4 regions of the Streptomyces sp. NPDC005728 genome follow, and region 3 is predicted to be linked to each of the others. Evidence: riboswitches for the same ligand, from Rfam matches in the RefSeq annotation. Region 3 holds a riboswitch; each other region holds the start of a gene.

Region 1 (7,110 bases), on a different contig from region 3:
CCTTGCGCTCGTAGAAGCGGACGCCGCCGACCACCTTGTAGGGCAGGCCGACGCGGATGAAGACCTCTTCGAAGACACGGGACTGGGCGTTGGTGCGGTAGAAGACGGCGACGTCCCCGGACTTTGCCTCGCCCGCGTCCGTGAGGCGGTCTATCTCGTCGGCGACGAACTGGGCCTCGTCGTGCTCGGTGTCGGCGACGTAGCCGGTGATCCGTGCGCCCTGGCCGGCATTGGTCCACAGGTTCTTCGGGCGGCGGGACTCGTTGCGCTCGATGACCGCGTTGGCGGCGGACAGGATGGTCTGCGTGGAGCGGTAGTTCTGCTCCAGCAGGATCGTCGTCGCGTTCGGGTAGTCCTCCTCGAACTGGAGGATGTTGCGGATGGTCGCGCCGCGGAAGGCGTAGATCGACTGGTCCGCGTCACCCACCACGCACAGTTCGGCGGGCGGGAGGTCGTACTCGTTCGGGGGGACGTCTGCTTCGCCGGCGCGGTCGCCCGTGCCGACCAGTTCGCGCACCAGGGCGTACTGGGCGTGGTTGGTGTCCTGGTACTCGTCGACCAGGACGTGCCTGAAGCGGCGGCGGTAGTGCTCGGCGACGTCCGGGAAGGCGCGCAGCAGGTTGACCGTCGTCATGATCAGGTCGTCGAAGTCGAGCGCGTTGGCCTCGCGCAGCCGCGACTGGTAGAGCGCGTAGGCCTGGGCGAGGGTCTTCTCGAAGCCGTCGGTGGCCTGGGCGGCGAAGTCCTCCTCGTCGATCAGCTCGTTCTTGAGGTTGCTGATCTTGGCGCTGAAGGACTTGGGCGGGAAGCGCTTGGGGTCGAGGTCCAGGTCGCGGCAGACCAGGGCCATCAGGCGCTTGCTGTCGGCGGCGTCGTAGATGGAGAAACTCGACGTGAAGCCGAGCTTCTTCGACTCGCGCCGCAGGATCCGGACGCACGCGCTGTGGAAGGTCATGACCCACATCGCGTTCGCGCGCGGACCGACGAGCTGCTCGACGCGCTCCTTCATCTCGCCCGCGGCCTTGTTGGTGAAGGTGATCGCGAGGATCTGGCCCGGGTGCACGTTCCGCTCGGCGAGCAGGTGGGCGATGCGGTGGGTGAGCACACGGGTCTTGCCGGAACCTGCGCCGGCGACGATGAGCAGCGGGGAGCCGGCGTGGGCGACCGCCGCGCGCTGGTTCTCGTTCAGCCCCTCCAGGAGCGCTGCCGCGTCGATCGCGGGGCGCGGGGCGCCGTCGCGGTAGTACGCGTCCCGGTCCGGCGGCACGTCGAACTTCCCGCCGAACAGATCGTCCGCAAGCGGCTCCGGAGCGTGATCGTCCTCGGGCGGCGGCGGGGGCTCCTCCTCGCGCCCGCGAGGGGGCTGGAGGTCCGCCAGGAAGCTGTCGTCAAAGAGGCTGCTCATCGCTCTCCGAGTCTAGGGCGCCGCACCGACAACCGGCCGCCACCCCGGGAACATGGCCGGATCGCCGGAGGGTTGATCACCGCTCCCGAGCGGTCGGTCATCGCGCAGTTCCGCGCCGATCAGGCCCTCACGCTGCGGAAGCGTCTTGTCACGCCTGTATGAAAACAGCCTCAGGTCACGGAAATGTATCGGACATATGGCACACCAACCTTCACAGGAGTCACACGAGTTGGCTAGGTTGCCGTCAGGCCGCACGACCCCCTTCCGGCGAACGTCGCCGAGCGCCGCGGCCTCCGCCGAGTCCGGTGCGCCCTACGTGGCAGCCGGAGCCGGGGACCCACCGATCCCGGGGTGAATCGGCCGACTCCCGCCCGGGACGACGCCGTAGGGCAACCCTTCCGAACCACCCGCCCGAACCCGACAGCTAACTCGGTAGGCGGCACATTGGAAGGAGTCGCCTCTCTTGGCGTCGCACCGCAAGCCGCGCCCCGGCGGAACCCTCGGACCGGGCCTGCACACGCCCGCCCTCGCCACCGCCGCCTTCACCTCCGTGGCCGTACTGTCCCAGACGGCCGAGGCCGCCCCCGCCGACGACGGCAGGCCGAGCGTGGAGGAGATCGAGAAGAAGATCGACGAGCTGTACCGCCGGGCGGACTCCGCGGCCGAGCGGTCCGAGGAGGCCACGGAGCGGGCCGGGCGACAGCGGGGGCGGCGGGAAGACCCGCGCGGGAAGACCCTGTTCGCGGACGCGCCGCAGGAGCAGCCGGAGCCCTCGCCGGACTACTTCGACCAGAACCGGCTGATGGACCGGCTGGCCTCGACCGTGAAGAAGCGGCAGGAGACCGCCCGGAGCCTGGAGCCGCAGGCCGACAGGGCCCCGGAGACACAGGCCGACAGGAGCGCGGCGGCACCGACCGCCAGAAGCACGGAGGCGGCCCCCGTCTGGAGCCAGGAGGCGCCGGCCGGGAGGCCGGACGAGACCCGAACCCCGTCGCCGCGTGACCCGAAGAGCGCCAAGGCCGTCGTCCAGAAGAAGCTCGCCTCCGCCCGCGAGCTGCTGTCCCGGCTGACGGACCGGGAGCAGGCTCGGCCGGCCGCGCCGGAGCAGCGGACGCAGGAGGGGGCCGAGCCGCGGTCGTACGGGTCCTCGGGCGCGCAGGCCTCCAGGGCCGAGAAGGCGGTCTCCTTCGCCCGCGCCCAGATCGGCAAGCCGTACGTGAACGGGGCCAGCGGCCCCGGCTCCTACGACTGCTCAGGCCTCACCCAGGCCGCCTGGAAGGCCGCCGGTGTCACCCTTCCCCGTGCCGTGCGCGACCAGGCCGCCGCGGGCACCCCGGTCTCCCTCGCCGACGCGCACCCCGGTGACCTGGTCTTCTTCCACGGCGACCACAGCCACGTCGGCCTCTGCACGGGCAACGGGATGATGATCCATGCCCCGCGGCCCGGCGCGTACATCCGCGAGGAGTCCGTCTTCCACGGGGGCGAATCGATCATTCACAGCGTGGTCCGGCCGGCCTGACCGTCCTCTTTTCGAGCCCCACGCGCGCGTGCCCTCCTCGCCGGGCCCGCTCGGCTCCCTAGCATCGGGCGCATGCCCGGCATCTCAGGTCTGCGTGCGTGGTGGGCGGAGCGTCCGCCGGCGGCAGGAGCCGCCGTCATGGCGACCGGCATCGTCTCGGTGGGCCTGCACCTGACGGGCGACGAGACGCTGTCCCGGGTCTTCCTCTGGCCGGCCTGCGTCGCCTGGGTGGCGCTGGCCGCCGACTTTCTCGTACGGCTGCTGATGCAGCGGCAGCGATGGGTGGCCGCGGCGGAGAGTCCGGGCGCGCTCACCGCCGTCGCCGCCACGGCGGTGCTCGGCACCCGGTTCTCGGCGCTCGGCCGGCAGACCCTGGCCGAGGTGCTGCTGGTGGTGGCGGTGGTGCTGTGGCCGGTGCTGCTGTTCCTCGTCGTGGGGCACTGGAAGCGGCGCATGCCGGGAGCGGTGTTCCTGTGTTGCGTGGCCACACAGGGGCCGGCGGTGCTGGCGGCCACGCTGGCCGCGGCCGAGACGACGGCATGGCTCGCGCGTGCCGCGCTGGTGCTGTTCTGGCTGGGCCTGGTGCTCTACGTCCTCGCACTGCGGCACTTCGATCGGCGGCAGGTGTTCGAGGCGGCCGGGGACCAGTGGATCGCAGGCGGAGCGCTCGGCATCTCGGCACTGGCCGGGGCGAAGCTGCTCTCCGCCGACAGTGCGCGGCTGTACCTGTGGAACGACGACGACCGGGGTGTGCTGCGCAACGTGACGGTCGCGCTGCTCGTCCTGGATCTGGCCTTGTGCGTGGTCCTGCTGGCCGCCGAGGTGGCCCGGCCGCGGCTGCGCTACGACATCCGGCGGTGGGCGACGGTGTTCCCGCTGGGGATGACCGGGGCGGCCACGCTGTCGGTCGCGGCCGCCCTGGGCATCGGGTCGTTGAAGGGGCTGGGGCGGGTGCTGGTGTGGGGGGCGGTGGCGGCGTGGCTGGTGGTCGCGGCCGGCGCGGCCCTCGCGGTCCGTGGAGGGATCAGCGGACGGCGCTGAGCGTCAGGTCCACAGCACGGCGATGAAGATGTTCGCCGCGGTCAGCAGGCCGACCAGCCCGAAGGCGCCCTTGTCCACCTTCTCCTCGTCGCGCTTCACGTAGACCAGCCCGAGGATCACGATCAGCAGGGCCAGCTTCAGGCCGATCTTGACGGTGTTGACGTGGTGGTCGTCGGCCTGGTTCAGGCCGACCAGGATCACGCCGGTGCCCAGCATGGCCAGCGCGCCATGCAGCATTCCGGGGACGAAGCGGGCTGTGCCCTGGCCTATCGCCTTCATCTGGGTGAGGAAACCACCGAGCAGCGCGGCGATGCCGATGATGTGCACGCCGACGAAAAGATGGATGAGTACGTCCATGGGCCCGGAGCCTAGTGAAGGGCGCTTGAGGCTCCCTTCACCGGGCTCGCCGCCGGATCCGTGGATCTTGCATATATGCGCCCCATAGCACCACGCGGCTCCCGCGTGTCCCGCATTGCGCGCATCGGTCACCACGCTGCGTGAAGGCGACGCCTCCGACCTCGAATCTCGGTCACATACGGTCACACCTCGATCGGTCAAAGCCAGTTCTGCACTCCGCGTTACCTGCCTGTCACAGGCAGGCCTAGCGTCCTCCCCCAGGTGACCGGCTCCCCACCGCCGCCCGGGCCAGGGGCGGCCGTCGGCCACCACCGCCGAGAAAGGTCCGGCGGCGGCCCGCTTCCCCTGTGCGGGCCGCCGCCGGACGCATCGACCGCTCGCTCGGTCGCACGAGTCCCACGGAAGGACGTGACGGTCCAGGTGGCAGCGCACCGCAAGCCCCGACAGCGCTCGCTCGGCGGGAACACGGCCCGCACGGCCGCCACCCTCGCCCTGGCGGGCGCGGCCACCGCAACGGCCTTCGAAGGAGCGGCCAACGCCGCGCCGGAGCTGACCCCGGCACAGGTGAAGGCCAAGGTGGACAAGCTGTACCAGGAGGCGGAGACCGCCACCGAGACGTACAACGGGGCGAAGGAGAAGGCGGTCACGGCCCAGCGGCGGCTGAACTCGCTGCGCGACGAGACCGCCCGCAAGCAGCAGAAGCTCAACACGGACCGGGACGCGCTGGGTTCGCTGGCCGCGACCCAGTACCGCGAGGGCGGGATCGACCCCGCCTGGCAGCTGGCGTTGTCCAGTGACCCCGACCGGTATCTGGACAAGGCGGAGTTCGCGGAGCGGGCCGGCGAGCGGCAGGCCAAGGCGGTGGCGGGGGTACGCGAACAGCTGCGGGAGATCGAGCAGTTGCGCGGCGCCGCCCGCGTCGAGCTGAAGTCGCTGCGGTCGCGGCAGGCGGAGTTGCGGCAGCAGAAGAAGACGATCACCGGGAAGCTGGCTCAGGCGCGCGAGCTGCTGGCCCGGCTCACTTCGCCGCAGCGGGCCGAGGTCACCGGCGACGGCGCGACTCCGGGGCACGCCTCACGATCGGCTTCGGACGTCCGGGCGGCCCTGGAGCAGGCGGGGACCGTCGCCGCCTCCGACTCCCGCGCGGCGGCGGCCGTCGCCTACGCCTACCAGAAGCTCGGCAGCCCCTATGTGTGGGGCGCTACCGGCCCGAACGCCTTCGACTGCTCGGGCCTGGCCCAGGCCGCCTACCGCTCGGCCGGCATCTCCCTGCCGCGCACGACCTACGCCCAGATCAACGCGGGCCGACGGGTCTCCCGCTCCGAACTCCAGCCCGGTGACCTGGTGTTCTTCTACTCCGGCATCAGCCACGTCGGCATCTACGTCGGCAACGGCCAGATGATCCACGCCCCGAACCCGTCGGCACCGGTCCGGCTGGCGCCCATCGACCAGATGCCGTTCGCAGGGGCTACGCGGGTCGTCTGAGGGCCGCAGCCGGGCGGGCGGTCAGACCAGCCGTCGGGCCGTCGCCCAGCGGGTCAGCTCGTGGCGGTTGGACAGCTGGAGCTTGCGCAGGACCGCCGAGACATGGGACTCGACCGTCTTCACCGAGATGAACAGCTGCTTGGCGATCTCCTTGTAGGCGTAGCCGCGGGCGATGAGGCGCAGCACCTCCCGCTCGCGCTGGGTGAGGCGGTCCAGGTCCTCGTCGACCGGCGGGGCGTCGGTGGAGGCGAAGGCGTCCAGGACGAACCCGGCCAGGCGCGGGGAGAAGACGGCGTCGCCCTCCTGCACCCGGAAGACCGAGTCGACCAGGTCGGTGCCGGTGATGGTCTTGGTGACATAGCCGCGGGCGCCGCCCCGGATCACGCCGATCACGTCCTCCGCCGCATCCGAGACGGACAGCGCGAGGAAACGGACGGGCCGCTCGGCGTCCGCCATCAACGCGGCGCACCGGCGCAGCACTTCGACCCCGCCGCCGCCCGGCAGGTGCACGTCGAGAAGCACCACCTCGGGCCGGGTCGCGGTGATGACCGTGACCGCCTGGTCGACGTCGGCGGCCTCGCCGACCACCTCCACACCGGTCTCGGCGGTCTGCCCGATCTCGGCCTGCACCCCGGTGCGGAACATGCGGTGGTCGTCGACGAGCACCACACGCACGTGCCGCTCCCCGGCGGGGCCGGACCCGGCCGGCTCCGCCGCTCCCGCCGTACCGTTCGCCTCGGTCGCGTCGCTCATGACGTCCTCTCCGCCCTCTCCATCTCCAGCTCGACCTCCGTACCGCCGCCCGGCACCGCCCGCAGCCGGGCCGTGCCGCCGTGGCGCTCCATACGGCCGATGATCGATTCTCTAACGCCCATGCGGTCGGCGGGTATCGAGTCGAGATCGAAGCCGGGGCCGCGGTCGCGGACGGACACGAACACCGTCTTCCCCTCGACTTCGGCATAGACCTGTACGGCACCGCCCTCGCCACCGTACTTGGCGGCGTTCACCATCGCCTCGCGCGCGGCCTGCATCTGCGCGCCGGTCCGCTCGTCGAGCGGGCAGTCGCCGACCACGACCACCTCGATGGGGACGCCGTGTTTGTCCTCGACCTCGGCCGCGTTGCGCCGCACCGCCTCGGCGACCGTGTCCGGCTCGTCGGCCTCGTCCTTGCCGGTGCCCTCCGGCTTGTACAGCCAGGTGCGCAGATCCCGCTCCTGGGCGCGGGCCAGGCGGCGCACCTCGTTCGCGTTGTCGGCGTTGCGCTGGATCAGGGTGAGAGTGTGCAGCACGGAGTCGTGGACGT
Region 2 (7,110 bases), on a different contig from region 3:
TGACCTCGTCGATGTCGACCAGTGCCGTGAGCAGGCCCTCGACCAGGTGCAGGCGGTCACGGCGCTTGCTGCGGCGGAACTCGCTGCGGCGCCGCACCACGTCGAAGCGGTGGTCGAGGTAGACCTCCAGCAGTTCCTTCAGACCCAGGGTGAGCGGCTGGCCGTCCACCAGGGCCACGTTGTTGATGCCGAAGGACTCCTCCATCGGGGTCAGCTTGTACAGCTGCTCCAGGATCGCCTCCGGCACGAAGCCGTTCTTGATCTCGATGACCAGGCGCAGGCCGTGCTCGCGGTCGGTGAGGTCCTTGACGTCCGCGATGCCCTGGACCTTCTTGGAGTTGACCAGGTCCTTGATCTTGGCGATCACCTTCTCCGGGCCGACCGTGAACGGCAGCTCGGTGACGACCAGGCCCTGGCGGCGGGCGGTCACGCTCTCGATCGAGACCGTCGCGCGGATCTTGAAGGTGCCGCGGCCCGTCGCGTACGCGTCCCGGACGCCGTCCAGGCCGACGATCCGGCCGCCGGTGGGCAGGTCGGGGCCCGGGACGTGCTTCATCAGCGTGTCCAGGTCCGCGTTCGGGTACCTGATCAGATGGCGGGCCGCCGCGATGACCTCGCGCAGGTTGTGCGGCGGCATGTTCGTCGCCATACCGACCGCGATGCCCGAGGAGCCGTTGACCAGCAGGTTCGGGAAGGCGGCGGGCAGCGCCACCGGCTCCTGCTCCTGGCCGTCGTAGTTGGGCGTGAAGTCGACCGTGTCCTCGTCGATGGACTCGGTCATCAGGCTCGTCGCCGCGGCCATCCGGCACTCGGTGTACCGCATGGCGGCGGGTGGGTCGTCGTTGCCCAGCGAGCCGAAGTTGCCGTGGCCGTCGACCAGCGGGACGCGCATCGAGAACGGCTGGGCCATGCGCACCAGGGCGTCGTAGATCGACGCGTCGCCGTGCGGGTGCAGCTTGCCCATGACCTCGCCGACGACACGCGCGCACTTCACGTAGGCGCGGTCGGGGCGCACACCCATCTCGTTCATCTGGTACACGATCCGGCGGTGCACCGGCTTGAGGCCGTCGCGGGCGTCCGGCAGGGCGCGCGAGTAGATGACCGAGTACGCGTACTCAAGGTAGGAGCCACGCATCTCGTCCACGACGTCGATGTCGAGGATTTTCTCCTCGTACGAATCGTCGGGCGGCGGGGTCTTCGTGCTGCGGCGGGCCATCCTGCCTGGCTCCTTCTATCTGGTCGCTCGCCTACGGGGGCGCTCACGTCGATGTCGAGAGGGCGACCGTGCTCACCCCTTCGGGCCTCCGCGCGCTCGCCCTCTCGACATCGACGCGCCCCTACAGCTCGCTCTTGCTGAAGCGTTTGACGGATCTGACGCGGACCATTGTGGACCGCGGCACTGACAACCCGCGCCACGACCCGGTCTCCGTGGCCCGGCCCGGCCTGGGGAGCGGCTCGGCGCGTGGCCGGAAAGCCGTCCCACGGCACGCCCGACGCAGGCTACGCGATCCGCTGTGGGCGTACGTCCGGCGGGAACTTCGCCGAGGCTCCGCCCGCTTGCATACAGTGGCAGGACCGGCAGGAAAACCGCGGTTTCGACGACCGCCTCCGCTCGCGAAGGGACGTACATGCCCATGGGTCACACGACCACAGCCGAGGCAGGCTCCGGGGGCCTGACAGCGACCGAGCACCGCCTGGCCAACGGTCTGCGCGTGGTGCTTTCCGAGGACCACCTGACCCCGGTGGCGGCGGTGTGCCTCTGGTACGACGTCGGCTCCCGCCACGAAGTCAAGGGACGTACCGGCCTGGCTCACCTTTTCGAGCACTTGATGTTCCAGGGCTCGGCACAGGTCAAGGGCAACGGTCACTTCGAGCTGGTGCAGGGGGCCGGCGGCTCGCTCAACGGCACCACCAGCTTCGAGCGCACCAACTACTTCGAGACCATGCCCGCCCACCAGCTGGAGCTCGCCCTCTGGCTGGAGGCCGACCGCATGGGCTCGCTGCTCGCCGCCCTGGACGACGAGTCCATGGAGAACCAGCGGGACGTCGTCAAGAACGAGCGCCGCCAGCGCTACGACAACGTGCCCTACGGCACCGCCTTCGAGAAGCTGACCGCCCTCGCCTACCCGGAGGGCCACCCGTACCACCACACGCCGATCGGCTCGATGGCGGACCTGGACGCGGCCACCCTGGAGGACGCGCGCCAGTTCTTCCGCACCTACTACGCGCCCAACAACGCGGTGCTCTCCGTGGTCGGCGACATCGACCCCGTGCAGACCCTGGCCTGGATCGAGAAGTACTTCGGTTCGATCCCCACCCACGACGGCAAGCCCCAGCCCCGCGACGGCGCCCTGCCGGAGATCCTCGGCGAGCAGCTGCGCGAGGTCGTCGTGGAGGAGGTCCCGGCGCGCGCCCTGATGGCCGCCTACCGGCTCCCGCAGGACGGCTCCCGCGAGTCCGACGCGGCCGACCTGGCGCTCACCGTCCTCGGCGGCGGCGAGTCCTCCCGCCTGTACAACCGGCTCGTGCGCCGCGACCGTACGGCCGTCGCCGCCGGGTTCGGCCTGCTGCGCCTGGCCGGCGCGCCCTCGCTGGGCTGGCTGGACGTGAAGACCTCCGGTGACGTCGAGGTGCCGGTCATCGAGACCGCCATCGACGAGGAGCTGGCCCGGTTCGCCGAGGAGGGCCCGACGCCCGAGGAAATGGAGCGCGCCCAGGCTCAGTTGGAGCGCGAGTGGCTGGACCGGCTCGGCACGGTCGCCGGCCGCGCCGACGAACTGTGCCGGTACGCGGTCCTGTTCGGCGACCCGCAGCTCGCCCTCACCGCCGTCCAGCGCGTCCTGGAGGTGACCTCCGACGAGGTCAAGGCGGTCGCCAAGGCGCGTCTGCGTCCCGACAACCGCGCGGTCCTCGTCTACGAGCCGAAGTCCCCGGAGACGGTCGCGGACGCCGACATCCCGGAGGACCCGGAGAAGGAAGCGACCGTAGAGGCCGGTAACGACAACGAGGAGACGGCCAAGTGAGCGAGCTCGCCACGATGGACTTCCACCCCCAGCCGCAGGCCGGCGAGGCCAAGCCCTGGGCGTTCCCGGCGCCCGAGCGCGGCACGCTGGACAACGCTCTGACCGTCCTGCGCTGCCACCGCCCCGGCCAGCAGGTCGTCGCCGTCGAGGTGCTGCTGGACGCGCCCCTGGACGCCGAGCCGAGCGGCCTGGACGGCGTGGCCACGATCATGGCGCGGGCCTTCTCCGAGGGCACCGACAAGCATTCCGCCGAGGAGTTCGCCGCCGAGCTGGAGCGCGCGGGCGCCACGCTCGACGCGCACGCCGACCACCCCGGCGTCCGCCTCAGCCTGGAGGTCCCGGCCTCCCGCCTGGCCAAGGGCCTCGGCCTGCTCGCCGACGCCCTGCGCGCGCCCGCCTTCGCCGAGAGCGAGGTCGAGCGGCTGGTCCGCAACCGCCTCGACGAGATCCCGCACGAGCTGGCCAACCCCGCCCGCCGGGCCGCCAAGGAACTCTCCAAGGAGCTGTTCCCGGCCACCTCGCGCATGTCGCGCCCGCGCCAGGGCACCGAGGAGACCGTCGAGAAGATCGACGCCACGGCCGTACGCGCCTTCTACGACCGCCATGTGCGACCCGCCACGGCCACCGTGGTCGTCGTCGGCGACCTCACCGGCACCGACCTGGACGCGCTGCTCAGCGACACCCTGGGCGCCTGGACCGGCACCGCGGGCCGGCCCCGGCCCGTGCCGCCCGTGTCCGCCGACGACACCGGCCGCGTGGTCGTCGTCGACCGGCCTGGCGCCGTCCAGACGCAGCTGCTCATCGGGCGGATCGGCCCCGACCGGCACGACCGCGTGTGGCCCGCCCAGGTGCTCGGCACGTACTGCCTCGGTGGCACGCTCACCTCCCGCCTGGACCGCGTGCTGCGTGAGGAGAAGGGCTACACCTACGGCGTGCGCGCCTTCGGGCAGGTCCTCCGCTCCGCTCCGGAGGGCACGGGCGCCGCGATGCTCGCCATCAGCGGCTCCGTGGACACCCCGAACACCGGTCCCGCGCTGCAGGACCTGTGGACGGTGCTGCGCACGCTCGCGGCGGACGGCCTGACCGACGCCGAGCGAGATGTCGCGGTGCAGAACCTCGTCGGCGTGGCGCCGCTGAAGTACGAGACCGCGGCGGCCGTCGCGAGCACGCTGGCGGACCAGGTCGAGCAGCACCTGCCCGACGACTTCCAGGCGACGCTGTATCAGCAGCTCGCCGCCACCGGCACCGTGGAGGCCACCGCGGCGGCCGTCAACGCCTTCCCGGTGGACCGCCTGGTGACCGTCCTCGTCGGTGACGCGGCCCAGATCAAGGAGCCGGTCGAGGCGCTCGGCATCGGCGAAGTCACCGTCGTGGCGGCCGAGTAGCAGCCGGACGGCGCCACACGCGCGCGGGGCCCTGAGGACCGACGGGTCATCAGGGCCCTTTGCTGTGCGCAGCCCTTCCCCAGATGTCCGAATTGGGGCAGAGGTTGCCTGTCTGACCTGTGGGATGCGCTACAAAAGCCCGGATCCGTTTGGGGATCGAAAGGCGGCGCCTTTAGCGTTTTCCGGGCTGTTCGTCAGGCAGTGCGCCGCATCCGCGGCACCGGACAGTCATCGCCGAGTCCCCGTACGGCGCGAGCCAGGGGAGCCGGGGACCCAACCGTAGTCCCTGGGGTGAATCGGACGCCCGCGCGCGAGCGAGGGGGTCCGTAGGAGACCTTCCTGCTCCGAACCCGTCAGCTAACCCGGTAGGCGAGAGGGAAGGAAAGGACCAGCCACTTCATGGCGTTCATGTGCGCCACCGGGAAGCACCGCAAGCCCGGCCGGGTCAAGCGCACCACCGCTCAGGCGGCAGGCATCGCGGCCCTCACCACCACCGGCGTCATCGGCACCCTCGCGGCCACTCCGGCGCTCGCCGCGGACAACTCCGTCGAGGACACCGGCCTCACCCCGGTCATCACCGTGAGCGACTCGGTCGCCGAGCAGATCGACGCGCAGGCCGAGGCCCAGCAGGAGGCCGCCGACCAGAAGGCGGCCGAGGAGGCCGCGGTGAAGGCGGCCGCCGCGCGGGCGAAGAAGGAGCGCGAGGCCGAGGTGCGCGCCGCCCGTGAGGCCGAGCGCAAGCGCCTGAACGCCTTCGTCGCCCCGATCGCGCACTCGTACGTCTCCACCGGCTACAAGACCGGCGGCTCCCTGTGGTCCTCCGGCTCCCACACCGGGATCGACTTCCATGCGGCCAGCGGGACGACCGTCCACGCGGCGGGTTCCGGCACGGTCGTCTCCACCGGCTGGGGCGGGGCGTACGGCAACCAGATCGTGATCCGGATGGCCGACGGCATGTACACCCAGTACGGCCACCTGTCGTCCATCGGCGTCACCGTGGGCCAGAAGGTCACCCCGGGCCAGCAGATCGGCCTGTCCGGCGCGACCGGCAACGTCACCGGACCGCACCTGCACTTCGAGGCCCGTACGACCCCCGAGTACGGCTCGGACGTCGACCCGGTCGCCTACCTCCGAGGGCACGGCGTGAACGTCTGACGCTCCGGCGTACGACATCCCGAAGCCCCGGCTCACGAGCCGGGGCTTTCGCCGTTTTCCGTGGTGCCCGCAGCCTCCGCTGACCAAAAAATATCCATGGATTCCGGTCTGCCGTCGGAAATTCCGGCCCATTGCAATAGAGTCACGGAACAGGCGTCCATCGTCGACGTTTCACGGGGATTAAGGCGGAGGTCGGTCATGCGTATTCCGGCGCACTCGGTGTGCACGGCGATCCGGGACGACATCGTGGCCGGTGTCTACGAGCGCGGCAGCCGCCTCACCGAGGAAGTCCTGGCCCGCCGCTACGGCGTCTCGCGGGTCCCCGTCCGCGAGGCCCTGCGCACCCTGGAGGCGGAGGGCTTCGTGGTGACCAGACGGCACGCGGGCGCGTGCGTGGCCGAGCCGACCGAGCAGGAGGCCGCCGACCTGCTGGAGATGCGGATGCTGCTGGAGCCGCTCGGCGCCTCCCGGGCCGCCCAACGGCGCACCGAGGCCCATCTGAAGGTGCTGCGCGGGCTCGTCCGGCTGGGCCAGGAGCGGGCCAGGCGGGGCAACAGCGAGGATCTGCGCTCGCTCGGCGGCTGGTTCCACGAGACGCTCGCCCAGGCCTCCGGCAGCCCGTCGCTGAGCTCGATGCTGACCCAGCTGCGGCACAAGGTCGCCTGGATGTACACGGTGGAGGCCCCGTCGGCTCCCGTGGAGTCCTGGGCGGAGCACGGCGCGATCGTGGACGCGGTGGCGCGCGGTGACAGCGAGCGTGCGCGGGCGGTCACGGCGCTGCACGCCGAGCGCTCCACGACCGCGCACCGGCTGCGGTTCACCGCGGGCGGAGATCGCCCGGAGCGTGTGAGGAACTCGCAACACGCCGTAAACATGTCGAGTCTGCGGCATTAACACGGGCGCCGTATACAAAGAGAGGGTATTTAGCGGACGCATATTTCCGCTGCCCTTTTCCGGCGTGCCCCGAAATTCGGCGTCGCACGCCCTTCGTATGCCTGTGGTGAATTCATCGGGCCGACTGCCGCAAAAGCGTCGACTGTCAGAAAACGCGGAAGCCGCGCCACCCGGAAAGGGTGACGCGGCTTCCTGGCGCAGCTCAGACGGTCTCGGGCAGCTCTTCCAGGCCCTCGGCGACCAGCTTGGCCAGACGGTCCAGGGCGATGTCCGCGCCCTCGGCGTCGGAGGCGAGGACGATCTCCTCGCCACCCTGGGCGCCCAGGCCCAGGACGGCCAGCATGGAGGCCGCGTTGACGGGGTTGCCGTCGGCCTTGGCGATCGTCACCGGGACGCCTGCGGCCGTGGCGGCTCGGACGAAGATGGAGGCGGGGCGGGCATGGAGGCCCTCGGCCCAGCCGACGTTGACGCGGCGCTCAGCCATGTGTTGCTGCCCTTCGGTGTTCAGGGTTGTCTAGACCAGTTTCCCATATCGCGAAGCGTGCCCGGAGCAGACCTTCGTCCCGCTCCGGTCGGGTCGCCGGACCGCGGCCTCGGTCCGGCTTCCGTCCTCCACAGACTGCCTCGCGCCCTTGTCGGACGCGAGCCGTACT
Region 3 (7,110 bases):
GCGTCAGTTGACGTTGACCGCGCTCCAGGCCGCGGCCACGGTGGCGTACTCGGGGCTGGTGGCGCCGTAGAGGTCCTTCGCCGCGTTCAGGGTCGCGGTGCGGGCGCCCTTGTAGTCCGTGGTGGAGGTCATGTAGACGGTCAGCGCCCGGTACCAGATGGCGGAGGCCTTCTGGTTGCCGATACCGGTGACGGTGGAGCCGTTGTACGTGGGGCTGTTGTAGGTGATGCCGTTGATGGTCTTGGTGCCGCTGCCCTCACTGGCGAGGTAGAACCAGTGGTTGCCGACGCCCGAGGAGTTGTGCACGTCGAGCCGGCCGACGGACTTCGACCAGTAGTCGGCGGAGCGGCCGTCCAGGGACGGCTTGTCGAAGCGGCGCAGCCACGGCGGGGTGGACTGGTCGCTGAAGAGGTAGTCGGGGGTGTCGATCGGGTTGTTGGCGTACCACTCGACCATGGTGCCGAGGATGTCGCTGGTGGCCTCGTTCAGGCCGCCGGACTCACCGCTGTAGCGCAGGTTGGCGGTGGCCGAGGTGACGCCGTGGGTCATCTCGTGGCCCATGGTGTCGAGGTCGACCTGCTCGGGGTCGGTGGTGCCGTCGCCGTCACCGGTCATCATGCAGAAGCAGGAGTCCGACCACTGGGCGTTGTCCCACTTGGTGCCGACGTGGACGAAGACGGTGGCGCCGCGGCCGTCGTTCTTGATGCCGTTGCGGCCGAAGGTCGTCTTGTAGTAGTCGAACGTCTCCGCGGTGTTGACGTGCGCGTCGACGGCGGCGGTGGCGCGGTCGGTGGAGAACTTCTTGCCGTCGCCCCAGGTGTTGTCGGCGTCGGTGAACAGAGTGCCGGATGTGCTCTTCAGGGACGAGGACGAGAGGTTGTGTGCGTCCTTGGTGATGTGGCCGCGGACCGGGTCGATCAGGGCGAAGGTGCCGTCGGCCTGCTGGGTGGTGTCGAGGCTCACGTCACCGGTGTACTCGGAGTGGCCGGTGCCGGTCGCCTCGCGCTCGGCGTCGTAGTTCTCGATCGCCGCGCCGGTGGTGGCGTCGGTGACGAAGACCTGGCCGTGCGGCTGACCCTTGTCGCCGAGGCCCTGCACGGTGGTGCGCCAGGCCAGGCGGGGGGTGCCGTCGGCGGCCCACACGATCAGCTCGGGGGTGGACTTCGCGTTGCGCACCAACCCGTGCGAGCGCTTCAGGGCGCCGGCTGCGGTGCCCTTGGCGTCGACGGCGGGAGCGACGGACTTGAGCGCCACCTTGTGGGCCTTGGCGCGGTTGGATCCCTTGAGCGAGCCATCAGCCTTCTGGTGGACGACGAAGTCGCCGCCGACGACAGGAAGGCCGCGGTAGGTCCGCTCGAAGCGGACGTGCTGGGTGCCGTCGGCGTCGATCACGACGTCCTTGACGTGGAGTCTCTGGCCCGTGCCGAAACCGAAGGTGTCGGCGTGCCGGGTCACGTTCGCCTTGGCCTGGGATATCGCCGTGTCGCGGACGGATATTCCGCCCCGCACTGCGTTGGTCTGCGAGTGCGCGGGGACGGCCATCGCACCCGTGGTGATGACGCCGGCTGCGACCATCGCGGAAAGGGCAAGAAGGGGACGGGGCATGACGGGGTGATTCCTTCGCTCGTCGTGGGGTGACGACGTCCTGGGGGACGTTGACGCGAAGTGTTCACCAGGTGACATGTTCCTGACGTGACTCCATCTGGGATATAACCCCGGAGCTATAGGGCAGGGAGATCCGTGGCCCGGCCGGTCACGTGCCGTCGCCCAGGGCGAACTCCTCGCCCCCGTCCTGCCACCAGGCCAGATACTGCGGCCGCTGCCGCACCAGCGACAGGTAGGCGGCCAGCAGACGCTCGCACGCCGCGTCGGCGAGTTCGGGCAGAACCGATTCCGTGTTCCAGGCCAGCAGGAGCCGCCGGTAGAACGGGACGTCCACGAGCGGTCGCTGCACGGTGCCCTGGGCGGGGACGTCCGCGGTCGGCCATACGCCGCAGACGGCACGGCGGCCGGCAACCAGGATGTGCGCCACGGACAGGTCCGGCGTCACATGGGCGATGCGCGGAGTGAATCCCGCAGACCGACAGGCGAGATGAAGGTACGCGTGCACACCGCTCTCGTCGGCCTCCGGCATGACCCACTCCTCACCCGCCAGCTCATGGAGGCTGACCGCCTCCTGGCACGCCAGCGGGTGGTCCTCGGCGAGCAGGACGAAGACCGGCTCGCGGAGCAGTGTGCGCGTCCCCACCGACTCGCCGACCGGAAGGGGGAAGCCGGGGAACTCGCCGAACACCGCGATGTCGCATTTCGAGAGGCTCAGCGATTTCACCAGGGTGTGCACGGAACGGCGGGCATCTATGGTGAGCCGGCGTTCCGGGACGAGTTCGAAGAGCGCGGAGACCAGCAGGGACACCAGGGGGCCGGCGGTTCCGCCCGCCCGCAGCGGAGCGGTGGCCTGCCTGTCCGCCTCGGCCGCCGATCGCGCATGCTCGCGCAGCCGGTCGAAGCCGACGACGAGGTCACGGGCGCAGCGCAGGACGTACTGCCCGTTCTCGTTCGGCGTCACCCCGTCGGCGCTGCGGATGAAGAGCGGGCCGCCCAGCTCGTGTTCGATCCGCTTCAGCTGAGCGCTCGTGGCGGGCTGGGAAAGCTGCAGCCGTGCAGCGGCCTTGCGGATGCTGCCGGCCTCGGCCACGGTGAGCAGGATACGGAGGTGCCGGAACTCGAGGTGCATGAACATTCCCCGCTCAGCGCGGGGGACCCCTGCACCCCCCGTGACCAGCAGAACCAGTTGCCCGACGGCATGGTGACCAAGAGTCTGCCGGACCCGTGGGGGCGGCAACCATGGGACGGTAAAAACCTACGTGCGAACGCCACGGCGTTCACCGTCATCACGGCACCAGTCTGCATATACCGGCATGATTCACCGGGCTGCCCCGATCATCTGACGGTCCGTCAATAGCTCGTGCGCCGGCGCCTTCGCCACTGCGGCAGAAGCGTCTTGGCCTCGACGGGCTGCTGGTTCGTCACTCCTGGCGCAGAGAGGCGAGCCAGCTGTCGTCCTGGAACTCGGCAGGGACCTCGTCCCAGGACGGATCGATCCCGCGGCGCTCCAGCTCGTCGAACCACCGGTCCCGCTGCGACTCGGGGAGACGTCGTCCGCACCAGGGACAGAAATCTTTCTGGCCGGCACCGGCTTCATCTCGGGGCTCGCGTGATGACCCGTTCCATCACCGTCTCGGGCAGTACCGGGTTGCTCGCGGCGGCTCGGGCGAGGGAGTTGTCGGGGCCGTCGATCAGGGTTTCCAGGACCGGGAGGGCCAGGGCGGGGTGGGCGGCCGCGTGGCGCCGCGTGTCGGCATCCTGGGCGGCCAGGCAGAGCAGCAGCGTCTCGGACCGTGCCGCCGGGTGGCGGGCGATCTCTCGCAGGGCGCGGCTGGTGCCGGCCGGGTGCGCCGCCATGCGGTGCAACAGGTCGGCGGGACAGCCGGGGTGGCGGCCGACCGCGGCGAAGACGGGCGGCCCGTGCCTTTCGACCAGTTCGGCGAGCCGTTCGGGAGCCAGTTCCGGGCGGGCGGCGATCCGCTGGGCCACTGCGATGTCCGGGTCGGCGGCGAGCCGTTCGACGAGGTCGCCCGGCAGCCGGGTCCGGTCGGCGGCCAGCGCCCTGGCCTGCGCCACCCGACCGGTGGCCAGCGTGCGGAGTTCACGCTCGGTGGCGGACTCGACGCGGGGTGCCGGTTCGCCTGGCAGCCGTTCGTGAGCGGCCAGAGCGGTGAGCAGGTCGAGCGGGACGGCCGGGTTCTGTGCGACGGCTCGGCGGACCTCGGCAGCGGGGTCGGCGGCGAGTCCACGCAGCAAGATGTCGGGGACCGCAGGGTTCGCGGCGATCACAGCGCGGACGTCGCAGGAGGGGTGGGTGGCGAGCCGCTTCAGGAAGTCGGCCGGCAGGTCGGTGCGGGCAGCGAACATCGTGACCGTCCAGACCTCGGGGGCGTCCAGGAAAGCAGCGAGCCCCTCAGGCGGAACGGCCGGGTGGCCGGCGGCCACCAGCCGGACGCGCCGGATGCCGGGTGTGTGGTCCGCACACGCCGCCTCGCGGCGGTGGCAGGCACCGCAGCGGGTCGGGACCGGCCACCCGCCGTCGGCGAGGAGGGCGGCGAGCAGCGAGGGCGGCGCGTTCTCGTTGTCGGCGACGGCCTGCCGCACGACGGTGCTGGGATGGCGGGCGAGGTGGGAGAGCAGCTCGGGCGGAAGGTGCGCGTTCCCGGCAGCGCCGACGACGACCGCCGGGTCCGGGTCGTGGGCGAGGGAGGCGATGACGTCGGCGGGAGCGTCGAGGGCGTAGGCGACTTCCTGCCGTACCTCGGGGTCCGGATCGGTGGCGGCCTTCCGCCAGGCGGCGGCCGGCGCCACCCCGCCGAGGATCGCGTCGAGCAGCCGTCCGGGATGCTCCTGGGGAATCTCGGGCCAGGGCACCAGCCCGCTCCGGACCAGAAAACAGGTGAGCGACGGGTTGCCGACGGCGAGCAGATCCCTTACCTGTGGGGGCGTCAGCCGCTCACGATCGGCCAGCGTGAACAGGACCTCCTCGTCGCCGCTCGCCACGAGCCCGGCGAACAGTTTCGCGGGCATGGCCGGATTCTCGGCCAGCCCCAGCAGTGCGTCACGCAAACGATCCCTCTCCCGACGACTGGGTCTGCCGACCACCTGGTGGCTGCCGGCGGCAGGTCCATGTAACCGGAAGGACCGCTCGACCGTCTCTTGCATATCGCCTTGGACTGGCGGACGGCCAGGACGGCCGGAAACGGGCTGACCGCCGGTGACGCCGACGAGGGCACTTCCTGCGGATCACCTGAGGGCCGTCCGGCCGGGGCACGATCCACCCCTCGCCCGGACGCGGGGAGACATGGGCAGGCATCGCAATTCCGGCCGACTCATCCCACACCAAGGCAGACTGACGGCACTCAACGACGCCACCGAGAAAAGGTCACGAAAATGTATCGGACATATCGCCCACCAACCTTCACAGGGGCCACACGAGTTGGCTAGCGTTCCCGCCAGGCCGCCCGACCTACACCGGCGAACCTCGCCGGGCCGTGCGGCCTCCGCCGAGTCCGGCACGCCCGCGCGGCAGCCGGAGCCGGGGACCCACCGACCTTGGGGTGAATCGGCCCAACTCCCTCCGGGGAAGGGTCGTAGGGCAACCCTTCCGAACCATCCGCCCGAACCCGACAGCTAACTCGGTAGGCGGAACATGGAAGGAGTCGCCTCCCTTGGCGTCGCACCGCAAGTCGCGCCCCACGGGTCCGCGCATAGCCGGCATACGCACCCCCGTGCTCGCCACGGCCGCGCTCACCTCCGTGGCCCTGCTGTCCCAGACCGCCCATGCCACCCCCTCCGCCGACGACAAGCCGAGCCTCGAAGAGGTCCAGAAGAAGGTCGACGGCCTGTACCGCCAGGCCGAGTCGGCGACCGAGAAGTACGACGCGGCCAAGGAGAAGACCGCGAAGGAGCGCAAGCGCGTCGACACCCTGCTCGACGACGTGGCCAAGCGCACGGCCAAGCTCAACAAGGCGCGTGAGGAGCTGGGTTCGTTCGCCGCGGCCCAGTACCGGACCGGGGCCGCATCCCCCGACACCGCGACCCTCCTGCTCGCGGACTCCCCGCAGGACTACTTCGACCAGGCTCAGCTGATGAGCCGGCTGACCTCCCGCCAGAAGGGCGCGGTCGACGACTACGTCACCGAGCAGTCCGCGACCATGAAGACGCGGCGGGAGGCTGTCAAGAGCCTCAAAACGCTGACCCAGTCGCAGAACGACCTCAAGACGGCCAAGTCCACCGTCCAGAAGAAGCTGTCCACCGCGCGGGAGCTGCTGTCCACGCTGACGGCGGAGGAAAAGGCACGCCTCGCGGCGATCGAGAAGCAGAAGCAGGAGGAGGCGGCGCGGAAGGCGGCGGAACTCGCCAAGCAGCAGGCCGCGGCCGCGCAGGCGGCGAAGCAGCAGAGCCCGTCTTCGGGCTCGACCTCGAATTCCGGCTCGACCTCGGGTTCATCCTCGGGTTCGGGTTCGGGCACTTCCACCTCCCCGTCGGGCTCCACGTCCGCCACCAAGGCAGCGAAAGCGCTCGCCTTCGCCCGCGCACAGATCGGCAAGCCGTACGTCTGGGGTGCGACCGGGCCCGGCTCCTACGACTGCTCCGGCCTCACCCAGGCTGCCTGGAAGGCCGCCGGCGTCTCCCTGCCGCGCACCACCTACGACCAGGTGAGCGCTGGTACGACGGTGCCCCTGACCGACGCCCGGCCGGGCGACCTCGTCTTCTTCTACGACGACATCAGCCACGTCGGTGTCTACATCGGCAACGGCATGATGATCCACGCCCCGAAGCCCGGTGCCTACGTCCGCGAGGAATCCATCTACTACGGCGGCGACTCGATCATCCACAGCGTGGTCCGCCCGGCCTGACGGTCAGGGGTGGAGAAAGGCCCGACGCGCCGGCGTGACGGCCGCCCGCAATGACAACGACCGAGGCGACCACCGCCCCACGGCACGGCTGCCCATGCCCGGGCCACGCCGTGCCGGACGGGACGGGGCTCGCCGACGGCGGCTGATCCGGCGTGGTTCGAGGGATACGAAAGGGGGTTGCAGACCCCCGTTCGGGTGCGGCCATCCGCGGCCTGCAACCGGCAAAACGCACCACCTCGTCACTCACCCGAACAGAGCAACCACAAAGGGTTGTCCCCTTGTACCCGTTGGCATGTCCCCCATTCGGAGTTGCGTCCGCACGGGGGACATGAGGCTGTGGGAGTCGTGTCCTACCGGATCTCACCCTCAGGAGGAGACATGGGCACGAGGAACAGCGGCCAACCGGCCGACAAGCTGAGCGTCGTCTTCACCGTCCGAGTGATCGAGGGCGGCGAGCAGGGATTCCTGGATCTCTACGACCAGCTCCGCAAGTCCGTGGCCCAGACCCCCGGCCACATCGTCGAGAGGCTGGGAGCACCCGTGGACGACTCGCGGCAGTGGGTCATCACCAGCGAGTGGCAGACGGCCGAGCACTTCTTCGCCTGGCAGCAGAGCGAGGAGCACCGCGCACTGGTGGCTCCGC
Region 4 (7,110 bases), on a different contig from region 3:
GGTCGTCCTCCTCTATGGGCTTGGCGGCGAAGAAGCCCGAGCCGTCCTCGGTCGTCTCCGTCTGCCGCTCCTCACCGGCCGGCGCCCCGGGCAGCGTCACGCACGGCCCCTTGCTCCACCACGGGGGCAGCATCGCGATCGCCTCGTCGCCGAGCGGGTTCACGCCCGGGCCGGCGGCCAGCGAGTGGGCCACCAGCACGTGCAGGCACTTCACCCGGTCCGGCATGCCGCCCGCGCTGGGGAAGCCCGCCAGGACCTCGATCTCGTCCCGGCGCCGGATGTAGTCCTCGTGCGCGGCCCGGTAGGCGGCGGCCAGTTCGGGGTCGCTCTGCAGCCGCTCGGTCATCTCCTTCATGACACCGTTCGCCTCCAGCGTGCCGATCGCGGAGGCGGCGCGCGGGCACGTCAGGTAGTACGTCGTCGGGAAGGGCGTGCCGTCCGGCAGCCGGGGTGCCGTCTCCACGACGTCCGGCTGACCGCAGGGGCAGCGGTGCGCGATGGCCCTCAGGCCCCGCGGCGGGCGGCCGAGCTGCTGCTTGAAGGCCTCGACGTCCGCGTCGGTGGGCTCGGTGCGCGGAGTGGGCGGCGGAGGCGTTTCCATGACTGCTTTCAGGGTGGCTTTCTGTCTGTCGGTTACCGGCCCAGGGCCGTTGCCGGCCGGAGGCCGGTCACTGGTCGGAGGCGTCGGACTTGTCGACCCCGTCCCAGACGTTCGCGTACCAGGGCCGGTGGGCGGCCCCGAGGTCGGCGCGGGACTGCTTGGCCGCGCCCGGGTCGACCACGATGTACCCGGTCTGCCCCGGCATCACATAGTGCAGCCGGCGCCGGATCTCCTGCTCGGCGTAGGCGTCGTCCTGCCAGCGTGCCTTGAGGTCGCGCAGCTGCTCCACGCGCTTGCGGGCCCGCTCCTGCTGATGCTGCTGGTCGGCGATCTCGGCGCGCTGGGAGACGTACTGGCGCATCGGATAGGCGAGCGCGACGATCAGCGAGCAGAGCACCAGCGCGAGCAGGGCGGCGCGGCCGGTGAGCCGGGAGCGGCGGGCCTGCCGCTTGGTCTGGGAGCGGTAGACGCGGGCCGCGGTCTGCTCGCCGAGCAGCCTGAGCCTGGTCGCGGTGGAGAACCGGTCCCGGTCCTTCACGGCCATGTCCCGCCTCCCCTTCACACGTGCGTACGTCCCCGCACACGGTACGGGACCGAGTACAGGGACGTACGTACGACTGGCTAAGGCTTAACTCTGTAAGGCTCAGCCCTTGAAGCGGGGGAAGGCCGAGCGGCCGGCGTACACCGCGGCGTCGTCGAGGATCTCCTCGATGCGAAGCAGCTGGTTGTACTTGGCGACGCGCTCGGAGCGGGCCGGGGCGCCGGTCTTGATCTGGCCGCAGTTGGTGGCGACGGCCAGGTCGGCGATGGTGACGTCCTCGGTCTCGCCGGAGCGGTGGGACATCATGCACTTGAAGCCGTTGCGCTGGGCCAGCTCGACGGCGTCCAGGGTCTCGGTCAGCGAGCCGATCTGGTTGACCTTGACCAGCAGGGCGTTGGCGGTGCCCTCCTCGATGCCGCGGGCCAGGCGCTCCGGGTTGGTGACGAACAGGTCGTCGCCGACCAGCTGGACCTTGTCGCCGAGCTTGTCGGTGATGACCTTCCAGCCGGCCCAGTCGTCCTCGAACAGCGGGTCCTCGATGGAGACGAGCGGGTAGGCCGCCACGAGCTCCTCGTAGTACTCGGTCATCTCGGCGGCCGAGCGGGACTTGCCCTCGAACTCGTACTTGCCGTCCTTGTAGAACTCGGACGCGGCGACGTCGAGCGCGAGCGCGATCTGCTCACCGGGCACGTAGCCGGCCTGCTTGACGGCCTCGAGGATGAGGTCGAGTGCCTCGCGGTTGGAGCCGAGGTTCGGGGCGAAGCCGCCCTCGTCGCCGAGGCCGGTGGACAGGCCCTTGTTCTTCAGGACCTTCTTCAGCGTGTGGTAGACCTCGGTGCCCCAGCGCAGGGCCTCGGAGAAGGACTCCGCGCCGATCGGGGCGATCATGAACTCCTGGATGTCCACGTTGGAGTCGGCGTGCGAGCCGCCGTTCAGGATGTTCATCATCGGCACCGGCAGCAGGTGCGCGTTCGGGCCGCCCAGGTAGCGGAAGAGCGGGAGGTCGCTGGCCTCGGAGGCGGCGTGGGCGACGGCGAGGGAGACGCCGAGGATGGCGTTGGCGCCGAGGGAGCCCTTGTTGTCGGTGGCGTCCAGGTCGAACATGGCCTGGTCGATCAGGCGCTGCTCGGTGGCGTCGTAGCCGACCAGCTCCGGGCCGATCTGCTCGATGACGGCGAGGACGGCCTTCTCGACGCCCTTGCCCTGGTAGCGGTTCGGGTCACCGTCGCGCAGCTCGATGGCCTCGAAGGCACCGGTGGAGGCGCCGGACGGGACGGCGGCACGACCCGTGCTGCCGTCGTCGAGGCCGACCTCGACCTCGACCGTGGGGTTGCCTCGGGAGTCCAGGATTTCCCGGGCTACGACGACGTCGATGGACGGCACGAGCATCTCCTTCGTGGATGTGACGCTGGTTGTGCGGGGCTGGTGAGCCTTGCGACTAGAGCCTAACCGTCCCGGGACCGTCGGCCACCGACCGACCGTCCCGTGGACAGGGAGACGGTACCTATTGTTCACGCACGGAACAAAGGGACCCGGATGAGACCCGATTGAAGAGTGGGCAAACAGCGCGGGAAAACAAAGAACCCCGCCCCGGTGCGTACGGGGGAAAACGCACCGGAGCGGGGAGCCCGTGGGGACGGGGGGTGGCCCTCACGAGGCCTTGAGTGTGGGGGGAGAGCCTGTGAGGGCGCTGTGGTTCTGGTGGGGCCCGGATGTCACTTCAGGTGCAGCTGCTGGCCCGGGTAGATGAGGTTCGCGTCCTCGACGATGCCCTTGTTCAGCTTGAACAGCTTCTCCCAGCCACCCTCGACCTTGTGCTTCTCGGCGATGCTGCTGAGGGTGTCACCCTTGACGACCTTGTACTCGCCGTCGCCCTTCTTGACCTTCTTGCCGGTCGGGGTGGTGACGGTCTTGCTCGCGGCCGGACGCTCGGCGGAGCGGGAGGCGGCCTGCTGGTCGGTGGAGCGGGTGGTGGTGCTCGGCGCGGTGGTCTTCGAGGGGGCGGCGGGGGCGGCACCGCCGTAGGGGGTGCTGGACAGGCCCGTGCCGCACACCGGCCAGGCACCCTTGCCCTGGGCGGCGAGGACCTTCTCGGCGACGGTGATCTGCTGCGCCTTGGTGGCCTGGTTGGCCTGCGCGGCGTACTGCGTACCGCCGTACGCGGCCCAGGTCGAGGCGGAGAACTGCAGACCGCCGTAGTAGCCGTTTCCGGTGTTGATGGACCAGTTGCCGCCGGCCTCGCACTGGGCGACCGCGTCCCACTCGGAGGCGGTGGCGGCGGAGGCGTTGCCGGCCGCCATCAGCGGGGCGGCGACGACGGCGCCGGTGACACCGGCGAGCGCGATGGCGCGGGTGGCCTTGGACGGACGGCGGTGCTTGCCCTTGCCGGAAAACAGCATGGATCGATCCCCTCACCGACGCCTGCGAGGTGAGCTGTCGGGTTCGGGCCGGTTGAGTTGCCCGGCCGCGCCCCTTCCGGGACACGGCTTCACCCCAAGCCGGTTACGGCATCAACCACCGCTTCCGGCACTTACCTTGGGTCCCCCGCTCCTGCCTACGGCGCATGACGCGACGACTGTTCCCGGGCAACCGCTGGCAGGATTCGGCGTTGCGACTGCCGGGGCTCGTGGTGACGAGCGGCCTTGACCGTAGACAGGCGATCGCCGGAATTTCAAAGACGATCAGGGCTTCTGAGACTCATCCCACACTTTCACCAAACCGGACATTAGGCGCGAAGCGGGGCGTCAACTCCCGCTACTTTTCGCCCTTTTCGGCACCGACTTGCAGGGTCTGACCGGCAGCGATGTGGTCCGGGTCGGCGCCGATGGCCTTCTTGTTCTCGGCGTAGAGCGCGCGCCATCCGCCGTCGACGTCAAGGGAGTCGGCGATGGAGACGAGGGTGTCGCCCTCGACGACGGTGTAGGTGCCCGCGTCGCGAGAGGCGTGGCGGCCGGACGCCGAGGCGCCCTGACCGTTTGCGTTGCTTTCGTCCGCACTGTCACCGCGATGACGTCCGCCGCTGCTGAGCGTGCCGGTGTCGACCAGGCTCCAAGAGCCGCCGGTCTGCCATGAATTGTCCGACTCTTCCGTGGCGGGATCCGTGACGGCGCCCTCGCCTTCCTGCCCCTCACGGGAACCCGGCGATGCGGATTTGTCGGACTTGGGTGCGTCGGCATCCTTGCCCGAGTCGGCACCCTTGTCCTTGTTCTCACTCTTGCCCGGGGACGGCTTGCCGGTCGCATCCGAGGAGGAGTCGGACGAGGATGATGAATCCGACAGGTCGGACGAGTCGGACTTACCGGTGGAGTCGGACGAGTCCTTGGAACCGGAGGAGTCGGAGTCGCCAGAGGACTTGGAGGAGTCGGAGTCACCGGAGTCCGCCGAGCCCGAGCCTCCGACGCCCGTGTCGACGTCCACGGAGCCGGAGTTCGAGGACAGTCCTGCGAGCAGGGCGCAGGTGGCCCAGTGAGTGGTGCCCTGGTCGGCGAGGATCTTCTCGGCGACGGCGATCTGCTGCGACCGGCTGGCCTGGTCGGCACTGGAGGCGTACTGGCCGCCGCCGTACTTGTCCCAGTCGTCCTGGGACATCTGGAGGCCGCCGTAGTACCCGTTGCCGGTGTCGGCGCTCCAGGAGCCGCCGCTCTCGCACTCGGCCACCTTGTCCCACGTGGTGCCGTCGGCCGCGCTGGCGCTCGCGGCACCCAGGAGTGGGATGGCGATGGCGGAGCCAGTCACTCCGGCCGCGACGAGGAGAGCCGGAGCCTGACGGGGGCGACGGTGACGACCGTTCCCGGAGAGCATGCGGAAGCCTTTCGTGCGACAGCTGGGGTGGCGTGGCGCAGGAAACTCGGCGCGCCACACTGATGGGTGAACGTATAGGCAGACGATCACTTGTCACAAGTTAATGCCGCGCAGATCACGTGAAGATCACAGAAATGAACTTCTGTCATCTTCGGCTGTGCCGGGTGTGCTTGGCCGACGCGCTCAGGGGGCGGGCGTGAACTCCACGGGGAGCGTGCGCAGGCCGCGCATGATGAGCCCGCCACGCCAGCGCAGCTCGGCCGGGTCCGCCGCGAGCCGCAGGTCGGGGAGGCGGGTGAGGAGGGTGGCGAGCGCGGTCTGGCCCTCCAGACGGGCGAGCGGGGCGCCCAGGCAGTAGTGGATGCCGTGGCCGTACCCGAGGTGCTGGTTGTCCCGGCGGGACAGGTCCAGTACGTCCGGACCGGCGAACCGCTCCGGGTCCCGGTCGGCGGCGGCGAGTACGACGAGGACCGGGTCCCCGGCGGCGATGTCCTGCCCGCCGACGGTGAGCGGCCGGGTGGCGAACCGCCAGGTGGCCAGCTCCACCGGACCGTCGTAGCGCAGGAGTTCCTCGACGCCGGTCTCCAGGAGGTCCTGCTCCCCGGCGGCCAGGGACCGCTGGAGCCGGTGGCGCTGCTCGGGGTGGGTGAGCAGGGCGTAGGTGCCGTTGCCGATCAGGTTCACGGTGGTCTCGAAGCCGGCGAACAGCAGGATGAAGGCCATGGCGGCGGCCTCGTTCTCGGTGAGGTGCTCGCCGTGGTCCGAGGCACGGATGAGGCCGGAGATCAGGTCCTCGCCCGGGGTGGGCTCGGCGGGCAGCGCCTCCCGCTTCCGGTGGATCAGCTCGGCGAGATAGCCGCGCATCTTCTTCACCGATCGCGCGACCCCGCCCCGGGGCCCTCCGCCGTGCCGGATCATCATCCCGGCCCAGTCCCGGAAGTCGTCCTGGTCCTCGCGCGGGACGCCGAGCAGGTCGCAGATGGCGTAGATGGGGAGCGGGAAGGCGAAGTCGTGGATGAGGTCGGCTTCGCCCTTCTGCGCGAACCCGTCGATGAGGTGGTCGGTCAGCTCCCGCACCCGGGGGGCGAACTCGGCGACCCTGCGGGGCGTGAACGCCTTGCTGACCAGCCGGCGCAGCCGGGTGTGGTCCGGCGGGTCGATGTTCAGCAGGTGCGTCATCAGGTCTGCCTTGCGCTCGCCCGGGATGCCCGTCTTGCCCTTGGCGTGCGCGGGCTCGTCGTGATGCGCCGGGTTCTTGCTCAGCCGCTGGTCGGCGAGGGCCTGCTTGGCATCGCCGTACCGCGTGACCAGCCAGGCCTCGACCCCGCTGGGCAGCCGGGTCCGGTGCACGGGGGCATGCTCGCGGAGCCAGGCGTAGGCGGGGTAGGGGTCGGTGGCGAACTCCCAGGTGAAGAGGTCGGGGGCGGTCGGGGGGTGGGGGTCGTTGGTCACTCCTCGACGGTATCCGGCTTCTCGGGCATCTCGCCGAGCGCCTTCAGGGCACCGGGGTGGCCCATGGCGGCGGCTCTGCGGTACCAGTCCTTCGCTTCCTCCGGGGCGCCCTGCTTCTCGAGGAGGGCGGCCAGGCGATACGCGGCGTACGAGTCACCCTTCCTGTGGCCCTCGTGATAGTGATCACTCGCTTCGTCCGGGCGGCCCGACCCCTCCAGCAACGCGCCGTAGTGGGCGTGGTCCAGGGGATAGGTGCCACTGGGTGCGCAGTAGCCCAGGGCGTCCTCCAGCGTCTCCGGCCGGTCGGCGTACCTGAGCATGTCGGCAGCCTCCTCGTCACCGGCGTCGGCCGCACGGCGGAGCCAGGTCGCGCCGGCGATCCGCTGGTTCCACACCAGGAGCCACATGCCGAGGCTCCTGGCCACTTCGGGCCGCCCCGCGGCGGACGCCCCGTGGTACAGCTCCCACAGCTCCTCGGACCGGCCGCTGGTGACCAACAGATCGGCGAGCAGGTGCTCGGCCTCCGAGTCCTCCTGGTCCGCTCCCACTTGGAGCCACTTCTCCGCGCGATCACGCAGCAGCTTTCCGAGCAGCGTCGCCGCCGTGCCGTCCCCGGCCTCGGCGGCCCTCTCCAGAAACGGCTCGGCCCGCTTCCCCTCCCCGCGCCCCGCGAGCAGTCGTCCGAGGTGTCCCGCCGCCTTGGCCACCCCGGCCT

What was found. A riboswitch is a leader RNA that binds a small molecule or an ion and turns the genes downstream of it on or off. The one in region 3 is predicted to bind cyclic di-AMP.
Region 1: linked by a shared signal. The riboswitch ahead of ABZ471_RS34575 (NlpC/P60 family protein) and the one ahead of ABZ471_RS38900 (NlpC/P60 family protein) in region 3 are both predicted to bind cyclic di-AMP.
Region 2: linked by a shared signal. The riboswitch ahead of ABZ471_RS15795 (M23 family metallopeptidase) and the one ahead of ABZ471_RS38900 (NlpC/P60 family protein) in region 3 are both predicted to bind cyclic di-AMP.
Region 4: linked by a shared signal. The riboswitch ahead of ABZ471_RS06845 (transglycosylase family protein) and the one ahead of ABZ471_RS38900 (NlpC/P60 family protein) in region 3 are both predicted to bind cyclic di-AMP.

The regions. Positions count from the first base shown of each region.
Region 1 covers NZ_JBEXYL010000071.1:27,156-34,265, forward strand. The annotation lists gene pcrA (DNA helicase PcrA) at 1-1,405, opposite strand, end outside; cyclic di-AMP (ydaO/yuaA leader) riboswitch at 1,690-1,861, shown strand; gene ABZ471_RS34575 (NlpC/P60 family protein) at 1,869-2,924, shown strand; gene ABZ471_RS34580 (tellurite resistance/C4-dicarboxylate transporter family protein) at 2,997-3,965, shown strand; gene ABZ471_RS34585 (hypothetical protein) at 3,969-4,322, opposite strand; gene ABZ471_RS34590 (NlpC/P60 family protein) at 4,743-5,807, shown strand; gene ABZ471_RS34595 (response regulator transcription factor) at 5,829-6,560, opposite strand; gene ABZ471_RS34600 (PspC domain-containing protein) at 6,557-7,110, opposite strand, start outside.
Region 2 covers NZ_JBEXYL010000019.1:91,193-98,302, forward strand. The annotation lists gene ABZ471_RS15780 (DNA topoisomerase IV subunit A) at 1-1,216, opposite strand, end outside; gene ABZ471_RS15785 (pitrilysin family protein) at 1,629-3,023, shown strand; gene ABZ471_RS15790 (pitrilysin family protein) at 3,020-4,408, shown strand; cyclic di-AMP (ydaO/yuaA leader) riboswitch at 4,631-4,795, shown strand; gene ABZ471_RS15795 (M23 family metallopeptidase) at 4,808-5,563, shown strand; gene ABZ471_RS15800 (hypothetical protein) at 5,596-5,763, opposite strand; gene ABZ471_RS15805 (GntR family transcriptional regulator) at 5,762-6,457, shown strand; gene ABZ471_RS15810 (HPr family phosphocarrier protein) at 6,660-6,941, opposite strand.
Region 3 covers NZ_JBEXYL010000097.1:1,691-8,800, reverse strand. The annotation lists gene ABZ471_RS38915 (M4 family metallopeptidase) at 4-1,605, opposite strand; gene ABZ471_RS38910 (LysR family transcriptional regulator) at 1,754-2,734, opposite strand; gene ABZ471_RS38905 (hypothetical protein) at 3,199-4,674, opposite strand; cyclic di-AMP (ydaO/yuaA leader) riboswitch at 5,100-5,268, shown strand; gene ABZ471_RS38900 (NlpC/P60 family protein) at 5,277-6,467, shown strand; gene ABZ471_RS38895 (antibiotic biosynthesis monooxygenase family protein) at 6,846-7,110, shown strand, end outside.
Region 4 covers NZ_JBEXYL010000006.1:99,041-106,150, forward strand. The annotation lists gene ABZ471_RS06830 (DUF501 domain-containing protein) at 1-601, opposite strand, end outside; gene ABZ471_RS06835 (septum formation initiator family protein) at 669-1,145, opposite strand; gene eno (phosphopyruvate hydratase) at 1,245-2,531, opposite strand; gene ABZ471_RS06845 (transglycosylase family protein) at 2,858-3,541, opposite strand; cyclic di-AMP (ydaO/yuaA leader) riboswitch at 3,546-3,714, opposite strand; gene ABZ471_RS06850 (transglycosylase family protein) at 3,897-4,943, opposite strand; gene ABZ471_RS06855 (cytochrome P450) at 5,127-6,395, opposite strand; gene ABZ471_RS06860 (hypothetical protein) at 6,392-7,110, opposite strand, start outside.